2 linked regions of the Sporosarcina pasteurii genome follow. The protein of the gene in region 2 interacts with the protein of the main gene of each other region in a pairwise test. Links are inferred from orthologs where the notes say so. Each region holds a gene or a part of one and is shown on either strand. Other genes may lie near its edges. The genes, in order: ndk and AB1H92_RS01760.

The links.
Region 1: the proteins of AB1H92_RS01760 (region 2) and ndk interact in binary tests that used the Escherichia coli proteins (3 or more experiments, as listed by UniProt). The link is inferred for Sporosarcina pasteurii from one-to-one orthologs.

What each region holds. Positions count from the first base shown.
Region 1 is NZ_CP160452.1:1,859,447-1,862,201, forward strand. What follows is about bases 1-2,703. They hold ndk (nucleoside-diphosphate kinase), read right to left. Parts: upstream 1,724-2,703; coding sequence 1,277-1,723; downstream 1-1,276. Other genes in these bases: aroC (chorismate synthase), read right to left, coding at 1-40; AB1H92_RS08660 (protein-glutamate O-methyltransferase CheR), read right to left, coding at 213-983; AB1H92_RS08670 (polyprenyl synthetase family protein), read right to left, coding at 1,819-2,703. Outside these bases: more of AB1H92_RS08670, read right to left, coding at 2,704-2,755. UniProt on the Escherichia coli protein: Major role in the synthesis of nucleoside triphosphates other than ATP. The ATP gamma phosphate is transferred to the NDP beta phosphate via a ping-pong mechanism, using a phosphorylated active-site intermediate.
Region 2 is NZ_CP160452.1:368,744-378,479, forward strand. What follows is about bases 5,920-8,775. They hold AB1H92_RS01760 (uracil-DNA glycosylase), read left to right. Parts: upstream 5,920-6,932; coding sequence 6,933-7,619; downstream 7,620-8,775. Other genes in these bases: AB1H92_RS01750 (hypothetical protein), read right to left, coding at 5,920-6,048; AB1H92_RS01755 (DUF4230 domain-containing protein), read left to right, coding at 6,165-6,926; AB1H92_RS01765 (YwdI family protein), read left to right, coding at 7,837-8,106; AB1H92_RS01770 (DUF423 domain-containing protein), read left to right, coding at 8,146-8,520; AB1H92_RS01775 (spore coat protein GerQ), read right to left, coding at 8,633-8,775. In the rest of the region: AB1H92_RS01725 (L-threonine 3-dehydrogenase), read left to right, coding at 591-1,541; AB1H92_RS01730 (YjiH family protein), read right to left, coding at 2,004-3,356; bacillithiol biosynthesis deacetylase BshB2, read right to left, coding at 3,658-4,341; AB1H92_RS01740 (YojF family protein), read right to left, coding at 4,354-4,704; thiD (bifunctional hydroxymethylpyrimidine kinase/phosphomethylpyrimidine kinase), read right to left, coding at 4,847-5,677; more of AB1H92_RS01750, read right to left, coding at 5,785-5,919; more of AB1H92_RS01775, read right to left, coding at 8,776-9,019; AB1H92_RS01780 (cell wall hydrolase), read right to left, coding at 9,101-9,520. UniProt on the Escherichia coli protein: Excises uracil residues from the DNA which can arise as a result of misincorporation of dUMP residues by DNA polymerase or due to deamination of cytosine.

The sequences.
Region 1 (2,755 bases), 1.5 Mb from region 2 along the record:
ATTGAGGTCCGTGTGATTCTCCTGCTGTAAAAAATCTCATTCCCATTCCCTCACTTTCTTGTATATCGCGCGTCCGTGATTTGCTCGTTTTATGCCTATCTCAATTTAGGCAACGCACTGCGCTTTTTTAATTCCTATTTCATAGCACTATACCAAATTGTTTGAGTTTCGACTATACTTATCTTTGAAAATATTCAAAAACAATATGTAAATTATAGTTTTTTATAAAAAAATGTTTCGATTGATTCAAATCCGTATTTCGCTGGATTAAAAATTTGTTCAGTACTTCCAACAAATAAAACGCCACCAGGCTTTAACGCTTTGGCAAAGTTCATGTAAATTTCTTCCTTTGCCCCTTCGGTAAAATAAATCATGACGTTTCGGCAAACGATTAAGTCATACCCAGTGTCATACCGATCCTTTAATAAATTATGTTTTTTAAAAGTGACGGTTCTTTTTATCTCGTCTTTTACTTGATAATGATTGCCTTCATTGACAAAATAATTGCTGACAACATTACGCGGAACATCTTTTAAAGCACGCTCCGGATAAAGCGCAATCTCCGCACGATCCAAAACACCTTCATCTAAATCTGTCGCAAAGATAGAAATGTCTCGAAGGGGTATATGTGAGGAGAGAACCATCGCTAACGAATAGGGCTCTTCCCCAGTCGAACAAGCCGCACTCCAAATTTTCAGTCTTTTCGTTTTAGTAAGCAGTCGGGGGAAAATCTTTTGATCAAGTGTATCCCAACGTTCCTTGTTTCGATAAAACTCTGAGACATTAATCGTCATTCTATCTAAAAATTCATCTAATATCGCGCGATCATTATGTATGGCATCATAAAAAGTAGCAAAATCCTTATACCCTTTTCTTTCATATAACGAAGTTAGCCTTCTTTTCATTTGCGCTTCTTTATAAAGTGATAAATCAATCCCTGTTTTACGCTTAATATTTCCAATAAATGTTTGATAATCCGGCATGATGCTCCCTTCTTTCTGTGAAAGAATAAAAGAAAACCCGGCGTTTGCCGAGCAATTTTTAATATGTTCATGAAGATGTTTAAAATCGTAAAAAGAGTCATCATGAGACGGAACTTCTACTTGCATCACATCATATAGGCCCTTTGACACATTCCAATTATCGCCAACGTTCCAGTATGAATTTATTAAAAAAGACTTCGAAATAGCGTTAGTTGCAACGTTACACTAAAAGTCTTCGTTAATTATAAGAAAAACAGCCGTGCGGAAACCGCTTGGCTGCTTTATTCAATGAATTAGATAATCCAAGTAGACATTGTTTTGTCGTATGATACAAGTTCTTCTTCTTTGAAGAAAAGACCAATTTCACGAACTGCAGATTCTGGTGAGTCAGAACCGTGGATGATATTTTTCCCTACAGTTACTGCGTAGTCACCGCGAATTGTTCCTGGAGCTGATTCTGTTGGATTTGTTGCACCAACGAGTAGACGTGCTGTTGAAATAACATTTTCACCTTCCCAAACCATTGCAAAAACTGGTCCAGATGTGATGAAATCAACTAGTTCGCCGAAAAATGGACGTTCTTTATGTTCTCCGTAATGTTGTTGTGCTAGTTCTTCTGTAACTTGCATTAGTTTCGCACCAACAAGTTGGAAACCTTTGTTTTCAAAACGGCTTACAATGTCGCCAATCAAGTTGCGCTGAACGCCGTCTGGTTTTACCATTAAAAATGTTCTTTCCATTTAAAAACACTCCTCTAATTATGTGTACATTGACAGGGTGAAATCCCCTTGTAAATCGTATCATCGGTTTATACTTCTTTCAAGCATTTAGGTTATTAATAATTACGCTTACCAATAAATTCAGCGATTTGAATAAAAGATTTCTTCGCTTTACCTTCTGGGAGTGCACGAATTTCATGTTTCGCTTTTTGTAAATATAAGTCACTCACCGCGGCAGCTTTTTCTATTGCCCCGGAACTGCGGACATACGCTAACATATCTTCTCTCGCTTGTTCAGTTAAGTTGCCACTGAAAGCTTGCTCCATATAGGGTTGAAATGCTGGATCATCTTTCAGATAAAATATTGGCAACGTTAAATGACCATTTAGTAAATCACTTCCAGCTGGCTTGCCAAGCTCTTCATCTGTCGAAGTGAGATCGAGAATATCATCAGTTATTTGAAACGACATCCCCGCGTAGTAACCAAATCGACTTAGCTTGTTTACTACAGCTGGTTCTGCGCCCGATACGAGAGCACCTAGCTCACAACTCGATGATAATAGTAAAGCAGTTTTACGCTTTATCCGGCGAAGATAATCGCGAACCGTTTGATTGACAACACGTTGATGTTCTATTTGTATAATTTCACCTTCACAAATCTCCAACATCGTTTTCGCAAGTAATTGGTGAACTGCAGCATTTTTAATATCCGCAATTGAAACAAGTGCTTGTGCAAATATATAGTCACCCGTGTACATCGCAATCCGGTTGTTCCATTTCGCTTTAACTGTTGGATGCCCTCTTCTCATATCTGAATTATCGATGACATCATCATGAACGAGGGAAGCCATATGAACAAGCTCAAGGGATACCGCAACCTTTGCAACTCGCTCTAAAGAGAATTGTCCGAATTCAGAAGCAAGCAAGACAAAAATAGGTCGGATTCGTTTTCCTCCTGCGCGTAATAGGTGAAGTGAAGCTTGCCGAATAATCGGGGAAGCCGAATCAACGGAACATTCAAGTTCCTTTTCTATGTAATTAAGATCTTTACGA
Region 2 (9,736 bases):
GCGATTCAATTTGCTCTTTAAATAAAGCAGATGGAGAATGATTGATTCTCTCCATCTGCTTTTTTGTTGGTAAAGTTTGATGGCTGTTACTACCGTAATTAACACATATGGGAAAGTACTCAACGTTATCAGAGAAGAATGCAACGCCCATGCTAAAGTACTCAACACAATCGCACGAATATCGGCAAATACATACATAATTTTATAATGCAATGTCAATATCCTGGTCATTTCCGTGACCGAGAGCATAAGCATATCCAAAGGTCGTTTGTTGCGCGTTGTTTTTTAAATCAATCGGTGTGGATACCTAATTTTGTTCTATAGATAATAGGGGCAGATCATCCAGCCGTATAGATAAGATAGAGGACGATAATAATATTAAAAGTAACCCACTTCGGCATCGTAGGAAAGGGATTATCACATTGATTCATAGACAATTATAGATATTAATTTGGTGAGGAAGTTCTAATTGTGTTTTTAGAACGAACATTTTATAATAAGTGAAGGTTGTTAATGAAGGATTATGTTAATCTTGAAAAAGTAATGTTCTCTCCAAATAGACAAATGACCGTGAAGTGAGGAGTCGTACAATGAAGAAAATAATGGTGACAGGTGCACTTGGGCAAATTGGTTCGGAGTTAATAATGAAATTGCGTTCTGAATACGGTGCTGACAATGTTTTAGCGACGGATATTCGACATGTAGCATCAAATGTAACGGAATCAGGTCCTTTTGAAATTTTAGACGTAACGGATGCGAAGGGCATGCATAAAATAGCGCAGGACTTCGGTGCTGATACAATGATGCATATGGCGGCACTATTATCTGCGACCGCCGAGAAAAACCCAGTATTTGCGTGGAATTTAAATATGGGTGGACTCTTGAATGCTTTAGAAGTCTCCCGCGAATTAAATTTACAATTTTTCACGCCTAGCTCAATTGGCGCATTTGGTCCATCTACGCCGAAAAAGAATACACCTCAAGATACCTTACAGCGTCCAACGACAATGTACGGCGTGAATAAAGTATCTGGTGAGTTACTCTGTGATTATTACTACGAAAGATTTGGTTTGGATACGCGTGGGGTTCGTTTCCCAGGGCTGATTTCAAATGTTGCGAAACCAGGTGGCGGAACGACAGATTATGCTGTAGATATTTATTATAAAGCGCTTGAAGAAGGAAAGTATACTTCTTATATTGCGGAAGGTACCTACATGGATATGATGTATATGCCAGATGCTTTACAAGCAATCGTCGATTTATTGGAAGCAGATCCTGCTAAACTGAAGCATCGAAACGCATTTAACGTTACAGCAATGAGTTTCGAACCGAGCCAAATTGCAGCTGCTATTCAGAAAGAAATTCCGACTTTTGAAATCGCTTATGAAGTCGATCCAGTTCGCCAAGCGATTGCAGATAGTTGGCCAGACGCCATCGACCCATCGGCAGCTATTGAAGAATGGGGATTTAAAGCAAAATATGACCTCGATAAGATGACGGTCGATATGTTAGAAAAATTAAAAGTAAAATTGGGCAAATAAACGCACCGACACTCAACGCAATGCGGTAAGATTTTGCTTTAAATTAATAAAAAGACTGAATCCTAGTGATTCAGTCTTTTTTATTCGCGTCATTTACATCATAAGGGGGAGTAGTGAGCGAATGATTATATATAATATCGTAGTAACAATCATGGTGATTGCTAGTACTCGGGTTACGTGAGATTTATTAATATGTTTACTTTCGTGATTCATCTATTCCATCGCTTAACGAATCTATACATAGTATACATCAAATTATCTCATTGTGCACACAATAAGAATATTCGCGTGTGTTATTTTAGTAAACTGTGAATAATGTGTGTCGTGAAGGCAGTATTAGGATTTTTGAGTACTTGTTTTAATTAATTGTCATATTAGATTATTCGTTAGTACTTAATGATTTATACCTTAATTAAAAACAAAAAACTCGACCGTATAAAAATAAGGTCGAGTCAATTGAATTTAGAATAATAAATGGGCAATACCGGCAACAATCGGTAAAGCGATTAGTGTACGTAATAGGAAAATGATCACTAAATCAAGGAAATTCACCGGGATTTTAGAGCCTAATAGGAGTCCACCGACTTCAGCCATGAATATTAATTGGGTAACTGAAATAGTTGCGACAACGAATAGTGTTAATTCAGACGTAATCAGTCCATTTGCCAAAATCGCAGGGAGGAACATATCCGTAAATCCAACAACCATCAGTTGTGCTGCATCTGCAGCTTGTGGAATATTCAACACCGCAAGAATCGGCTCAAAAGGTTTACCTAAAAACGTAAATACGGAAGTATATTCAGCTAACACAAGTGCGATGGTACCAAAAGCCATAACGACTGGAATAACCCCTAGCCACATATCAAGTACGTTTTTAAATCCTTCTGAAACCGTTCGAGTGAATGAACGGTTTGCTTCTGCTTTCGTCAAAGCATTTTCTAATCCGTGTGAAATTGAACTATACCCTTCAGGAAGCTTTTCTTCATCGCCAGTAAAAGGGCGTCCATCGATGTATTCATCTTCTTTATTTCCAAGTGGGTAAATTCTTGGCATGATGAATGCTAGAATTAGCCCGGTAAAAATGACTGTTCCGTAGAAAGGTAGGAAATAGGATCCGAGCCCTACTTCTTCAATAATTACAATAGAAAATGTGATAGAAACTACTGAAAATGTTGTTCCAATAATAGCGGCTTCTTTTTTCGTGTAATGACCTTCTTCATATTGTTTACTTGTTAATAAAACCCCAATTGTTCCGTCGCCAATCCAAGAAGTTAACGCGTCGATCGCAGAACGACCTGGCAGTTTGAACAGCGGACGCATGACTTTTACCATCATCGTTCCAAAAAACTCAAGTAATCCAAAGTTTAATAGAAGTGGTAATAATAAACCTGCAAATAAGAAGATCGTAAAGAGGAATGTAACAAGACCGTCTTCGCTAAGTAGGAGACCTCCTGTATTTTCATTCCAAATTGCTTCTGGTCCAATTTGAAGGACAACCAGTATAGCGAAAATGGCGCCAATAACACGTGTAATTACCCAAAACAGGGAAACGTTGAATAAGTTCACCCAGAAATTTGTCTCTTTTCCATCTGTATTGATAAATAAAAACAGGATAGAACCAATCGCAGCAATGATTAACGCAATTGTTGCTGTCCATGGCATGATTGGAGCGACAAAACTGGATAAGATGTCTGCTAGCGTTGCAATAGGTACTTTCCAATCGCCTGTGAGCTTTAAAGGAACCATAAATAAGATAACCCCGATTAAAGAGGGGATGATAAACGATAACCAAGTTGATAGACTATGTTTTTTCAATTTTTCTCTCTCCTAAATGATGAACTGGATGTATATTTATACATATTAACTTATTTTAATGTCTTTGTAAACAAGGATTTACATCTTTCAATCAAATTTACAGTGAGAAAATGAATGAATAATATCCAAGATGAATAATGAATGAATAGAAAGCTCCTCTGTTCTGACTATAATAATAGTTATATGCCAGGCTATACGGGTTCATGACGGGTATTTATGTCATACGATAAAATAAAAAAGTCCTATCGATTGTAAAAAAACAGTCGATAGGACGGTCTAACGTATAAGTCATTTCGGTTAGTTATTCAAAGTCTGCATGCCATTTATAGGAATAGAAACGCTCATAACGTAACCATTTAATCATTTCAGGATCGTTTTGTGCAAGTTTCGCTTCAGTTTCTTTCATCATCCAAACGGTTTGAGAAATGTGGGCTTTTAATGCGGCTAATTTCTGGTCCACCGTTTCTTCTACGTCATGAATGATGTCTGGCGTGCCAAGAATTTCTTTCGTATTATTTGCGAAGGCGACCGCATAAAGCTTTGGTCTTTCTTCTTCTTTCATTCGTCGAATCGCACGAACGACAGCGCGAGCAGTTGCTTCGTGATCTGGATGAACAGAGAATCCGGGATAAAATGAAATGACAAGGGAAGGGTTTGTCTCCTCAATTAACGATTCAACAAGTTTAACCATGTCTTCGTCATCTTCGAATTCAAGTGTTTTATCGCGAAGTCCCATCATACGTAAGTCGTCTAGTCCCATTGCTTCACAAGCTTTGAGTAGCTCGGTTTTACGAATTTCCGGTAACGTTTCGCGGGTGGCAAACTGTGGATTTCCTAGATTACGGCCCATCTCTCCTAATGTGAGACATGCATACGTCACAGGAACACCCATTTTACGATAGGCTGCAATAGAACCGGAAATGCCGAACGCTTCATCGTCTGGGTGAGGCAGGATGATGAGCACGTGGCGTTCTTTTTCAATCATGTCTTTTCCTCCTTAATATGTAAAAGGTGTTTCACTAATGTGCAAGGCAACAGAAAGTTTCCCATCCGCGTCAAGACCTGCTAATAAGAGTCGTCCTAAGTCGTCAACTTGGTAGTGTGTAATGCCTTGTGCATACACCCAACCCGACGGCAGCTTTAAGCCAACACGGTGAGGGGATTCGCCCACAATTTTACCAAGTTCAAAATTGACGACAACGTTACGAATAAACGCGCCTGCGTTTAAAAATCCTTCTTTAAAATGACTAGCGTATGAACCATTTGTCGTTTCCAAATGGATGTATACGTCTTTATTTGCAAAGGATGAAATAACTTCCTGTACATGTTCCGTTTTTACAATGTCCATGCAAAATCCTCCTAATAGAATAGCAATTATACTTTAGTATATCCATGTGGGCTTGGTTTTGCGATTCGTCTGCTTGAATGGATGAATTAGTATATGCAAAAAAACGGTTGAAGATTTCTCCAACCGTTCTAGACGCTTTACATTAAACTTCAGTCAACGTAACTTCAGGGGCACCGAATTTATTTTTTGCGCCGTGGTAGACGGGGCCAACGAAATCATTCAGTTGCCAACCGTTGGCAATCGCTGCTGTGACGAATTTCTTGGCTTCGCCGACAGCATCTTTGACATCAAGGCCATTTGCAAGGTTTGCTGTAATTGCAGCTGCAACTGTGCAGCCTGCGCCGTGGTTATAATGGTTTTCGCTTTTTTCTGCTTCATATAGCGTGAAAGCCTGTCCATCATATAATAAATCAGCAGCAGTATCAGATTTTAACCCTTTGCCGCCTTTAATGAATACATTTTTGGCACCATGTGCGTGAATTTTCTTCGCAGCTTCTTTCATTTCATCCAAAGATTTCGGCGTTCCTGTACCTGCCAGTTGACCCGCTTCGAATAAATTAGGGGTTACAACAAGTGCACGAGGTAAGAGGTGCTCGATCATCGCATCAACCGTTCCTGGATTGAGGACTTCATCTTCCCCTTTACAAACCATCACTGGGTCAATCACGACCGTTGAAAGTTCTGATTCTCGGATGGCATTACCCGCCGTTGCAATTACTTCTTCAGTGCTCAACATGCCTGTTTTAATCGCGTCGATGCCAGTTGAAACAGCTGTTTTAATTTGAGATTTTAAGACGTCTATCGGAAGTGAATAAACACTGTGGCTCCAAGTTGCCGGATCCATCGTAACAACAACTGTTAACGCAGTCATGCCGTACGTGCCATGTTCTTGGAAAGTTTTCAGGTCAGCTTGAATGCCTGCGCCGCCTGATGTGTCTGAACCAGCAATTGTTAAGATTTTCTTTAATGTCATGAAGAAAACTCCTTTGTTTAATTTGGCTTCAATTTATCATACAACCTACTTCTAAGATATCATAAGTTAGAAAAACATGTTCTGTATAGATGGAATAGTAGGTCAATTCAATCTAAAGGGAGTTCATCCGCAGATTGGATTTTGTATAACATATATGTAACAGATAGTGCAATCGCAATGGTGATAAATGCACCGATTGGATGACCGTAAATGAATAAAGCGATCGCAAAGACGAAAATTGCGAGGACACCAATGGCAGCAGATAGATAGAAAATGAACATCCCGAACTTTTTGGAGGGTTCAGGGATTTGTTCGCTATTTTTCGCAGCAGTTGTTAGGTTTCTAAGTTTTTCTCGCATTTGCATATTCATAGCCGGACATCCCTCCTAAACCCAATCTTATCATGACTCTCTTGTTGTTGGAACTATCAATTTGCTATACTGTAGAAATAGGAAAGAGTTGTTTTATCTGTAAGGGAGGTCGAATTATGCGAGATAAAGAAAAAATTGACGAGATTGAACGTTTATTAAAAGAGTTGAAAGCAAGCGAAGAAGAAACAGCTGTCACTGTGGAAGAAACTAAGGAACGTCCGAAACGTCCTTCAAACTTTTGGCGTGTCGGCAAGCTTTTTTTATCATCATGGAAAAAGTCTGCTCTTCTTGTTGCTGTACTCGTTTTGTTAATGGTCATTACGTTGCCAATTGCAGCGTTTTATTTTATAAAGAATGGCAGTACTTTTACGGAAGAAAAAGGAGCCTTTCTGGAAAGGGTTCAAAATTTAAATGAGCTGGCCACTGCCGAGGCTTATACGAAAGTGATTATTGAAAGACAGGATAATGCGGTCTTTGGTCAAAGTATCGGGCTGAATTTGCCGGGCACGAAACGCCAATTGCTCGTCGTCATACCTGGTTCAGTTAAAGCAGGTGTTCATTTAGGTCAGTTAAGCAAAAAGGATATTGTTATTGATGAAAAAGAGAAAACGGCAACGTTAACCTTGCCACGAGCTAAGTTTTTAGGTGGGGCGGAGATTTATTTTGATGAAGTTGAGGTTTTTTCTTATGAAGGGTTATTTAGAGAGAAGGCCAATATTAAAGAAGCTTATGAACTTGCCGAGGAAGCGAAGCGGCTAATTATAGAAGAAACGACTGGACAAGGTGTGCTTCAAATGGCCGAACGGAATGCTGAGAAGACGCTAAAGGAAATGTTTTCTTTGGCAGGGTACGATGTGACAATCCAATTTAAGGAGTGATACAACGTGCAAAGGAATATATTTAACAATGATTGGGACGCGTTACTTCAAGCTGAATTTGAACAGCCTTATTATCAATTGTTAAGACAGTTTTTAAAGAAAGAGTATGCTGAAAAAACTGTGTATCCACCGATGGACAACATATGGACTGCTTTTAAATTAACGCCTTTTAATCAAGTGAAAGTTGTCATACTCGGACAAGATCCCTACCATGGTCCAGGGCAAGCGCACGGATTGAGTTTTTCCGTTAACGCAGACGTTCGGATTCCGCCAAGTTTACGCAATATGTTTAAAGAATTGGCTTCAGATATGAAGTGTGAATTACCGACAACAGGAACGCTAACTGGTTGGGCGAAACAAGGTGTGCTGATGTTAAACACAGTCTTGACCGTTCGTAAAGGAGAGGCGCATTCTCACCGAAGACAAGGATGGGAACAGTTTACGGACGCAGTAATTCGACATTTATCAGCAAGAGAAAAGCCAGTAGTTTTTATTTTATGGGGGAGACCGGCTGGGGAGAAGAAGAAATTAATCAACCTATCTAAACATGCCGTTGTGGAGTCGGTTCATCCGAGCCCTTTAAGTGCACACAGGGGATTTTTTGGGAGTCAACCGTATTCAAAAACAAATCAGCTGCTAACAGCTTGGGGTGAGAAGCCGATTAACTGGTGTCAGACAAGTGATGTTCTGTAATTCTCGAACGAGTCGTGGTAGAGTGTGAGAAAACGAGGTGTTAGAAGATGGTCAATTGTTTTCAATGTGAATCTTTTTTCGTCACATGGGATCGTCAAAATCCTCGCGGTTGTAAAGCGTATGGTTTTAAAACGCGAGAATTGCCATCGAATGTTGTGAAAAGATCGTCTGGAATGAACTGTTTAAAATTTAGGCGAAAGAAAGGGAATGTAAAAAAATGATTTCCTATAATCGTGTATTCGAGGAGATGGAACGTCAATTAATGAAAGCAAAACATGCAGATAATCCGAATGATATGCGTGAAGCACTTGCTGCAATTCGTTCATTAACTGAAGTGGCACTTGGCGGAAAAAACGAAATTCATGATGAAATGGCCACAAACCAAATTGCAACGCCACAAGCGCAGCCAGTGCAATCATTAAATTCGCTTGAGGCTGCGCCGCTTGAAGAAGACGGTGCAAATGGAAGTTCACTGTTCGATTTTTAGTGGGAAAATAAAAGCAATGATATGAAAGTAGGTTTTATGATGCCATTTTTTATTGTCGCTGGTGCGGTCAATGCAGCCATTGCTGTTATGCTCGGGGCATTCGGTGCGCACGGATTAAAGGACAAATTGTCAGAGAGATATTTGGAGATTTGGGAAACGGCAGTACAATATCAAATGTTTCATGCGCTTGGATTATTAGCGATTGGGATTTTAGCGAGTAGTTCTATTTGGGGAGCAAGTCCACAACTAAATTGGGCAGGTTATTTACTGCTTGCGGGCATTATTATCTTCTCGGGAAGTTTATATGCGTTAAGTTTGTCAGGAGTTGGCGTGCTTGGTGCCATTACCCCAATTGGCGGTGTGTTATTTATTGCCGGTTGGATTTTGTTAATTATTGCTGCGGTAAAAGGGTAAAATATAACTGCAAAACGCTTAAAAGCGGCAATTACATACCTTACACGCTAAAAAGTACCCCTCAATCGTTATCGTTAACGATTAGGGGTACTTTTTGTTTATACGAGGCTACTTAAATTTCTCTTTCTCCAATTGTTTGTGGGAAATATTCCATCTCTTCATAGAATTCAGCGTAATCAAAGTAAATCATCGGGAAAAGGAAATCGTGCCCACTAGACGTCTCTGTAATGATGACGTGATCCCGCCCGGCTGCCTTCACTACACCATCAACATTTCTTACGTTCAACGTTTGTTCAAGTGTGTGTGCGAAAGAGAAATGAAAAGTGCCTGGCTTTCCGATGTTTAGCCGTAAAATGTTTTCAATGTAAGATTGTTCACCTTGTGGCAATCCAGTTGGCCTACCGGTTGGTATTGTGACAGGCGGTGGCACCATTTGTTGTGGATTTTGATTGAAAAAATTAGGTTGTTGGAAATTTGGATTCCAGTAATATTGGACCATGTTTTCATCCTTTCACTTATCAATTACGTTTTTTATAATGCCATTCGCTTCGTAAAGACGGAGAAGGCACTTGAAGAACTATTAAACCGTAGGACATACACTCACGAGAGGCGCGAAAAAACAATGTGACTTATAACGGCCTGTATTCCACTGACCGTACCACTGGGCAGGACAAGCACCTGTAGGCATGAAAAACCATAATGCACGGCTAGCAGGAGAGAAACGTTCTCCAGCTATAGCACGACGAGCAAGGAGGATGTCTTCTGGACGCGCTCGTTGGTAAAAGTAACCTTTCGTCGTTGCTTCAAATCCCCCCGGTCGTTGGAAGACCATTTGTTCCAATGTACGGATGTCTCTAAAGTCTAAGCAATCTCCAAGTACCCGATTGACACCTACATTGCCAACCATGAGCATGCCTTCAGCTCCATCCCCCTCCGCTTCAGCACGCATTAATCGGGCAAGCAGCTCGATTTCTGCCTGATTGTACGCAATCACTGCCAAAGAAAAACCTCCTCAAGAGGACTGTATGCGAAATCCTTTTAAAAAATGTCCGAAATGAACTGTGATTTTGATAGACAAATGGAAAAGGAGGGCTATGATTATGGATCGTCAATATCATTTCAGACTTCATGGTATTGTATGAATCAAAACGATATTTTAGAATGACTGAGTTAGATGTTTATCATAAAAAATATCCGATAGTGTTTTAAACTGGGG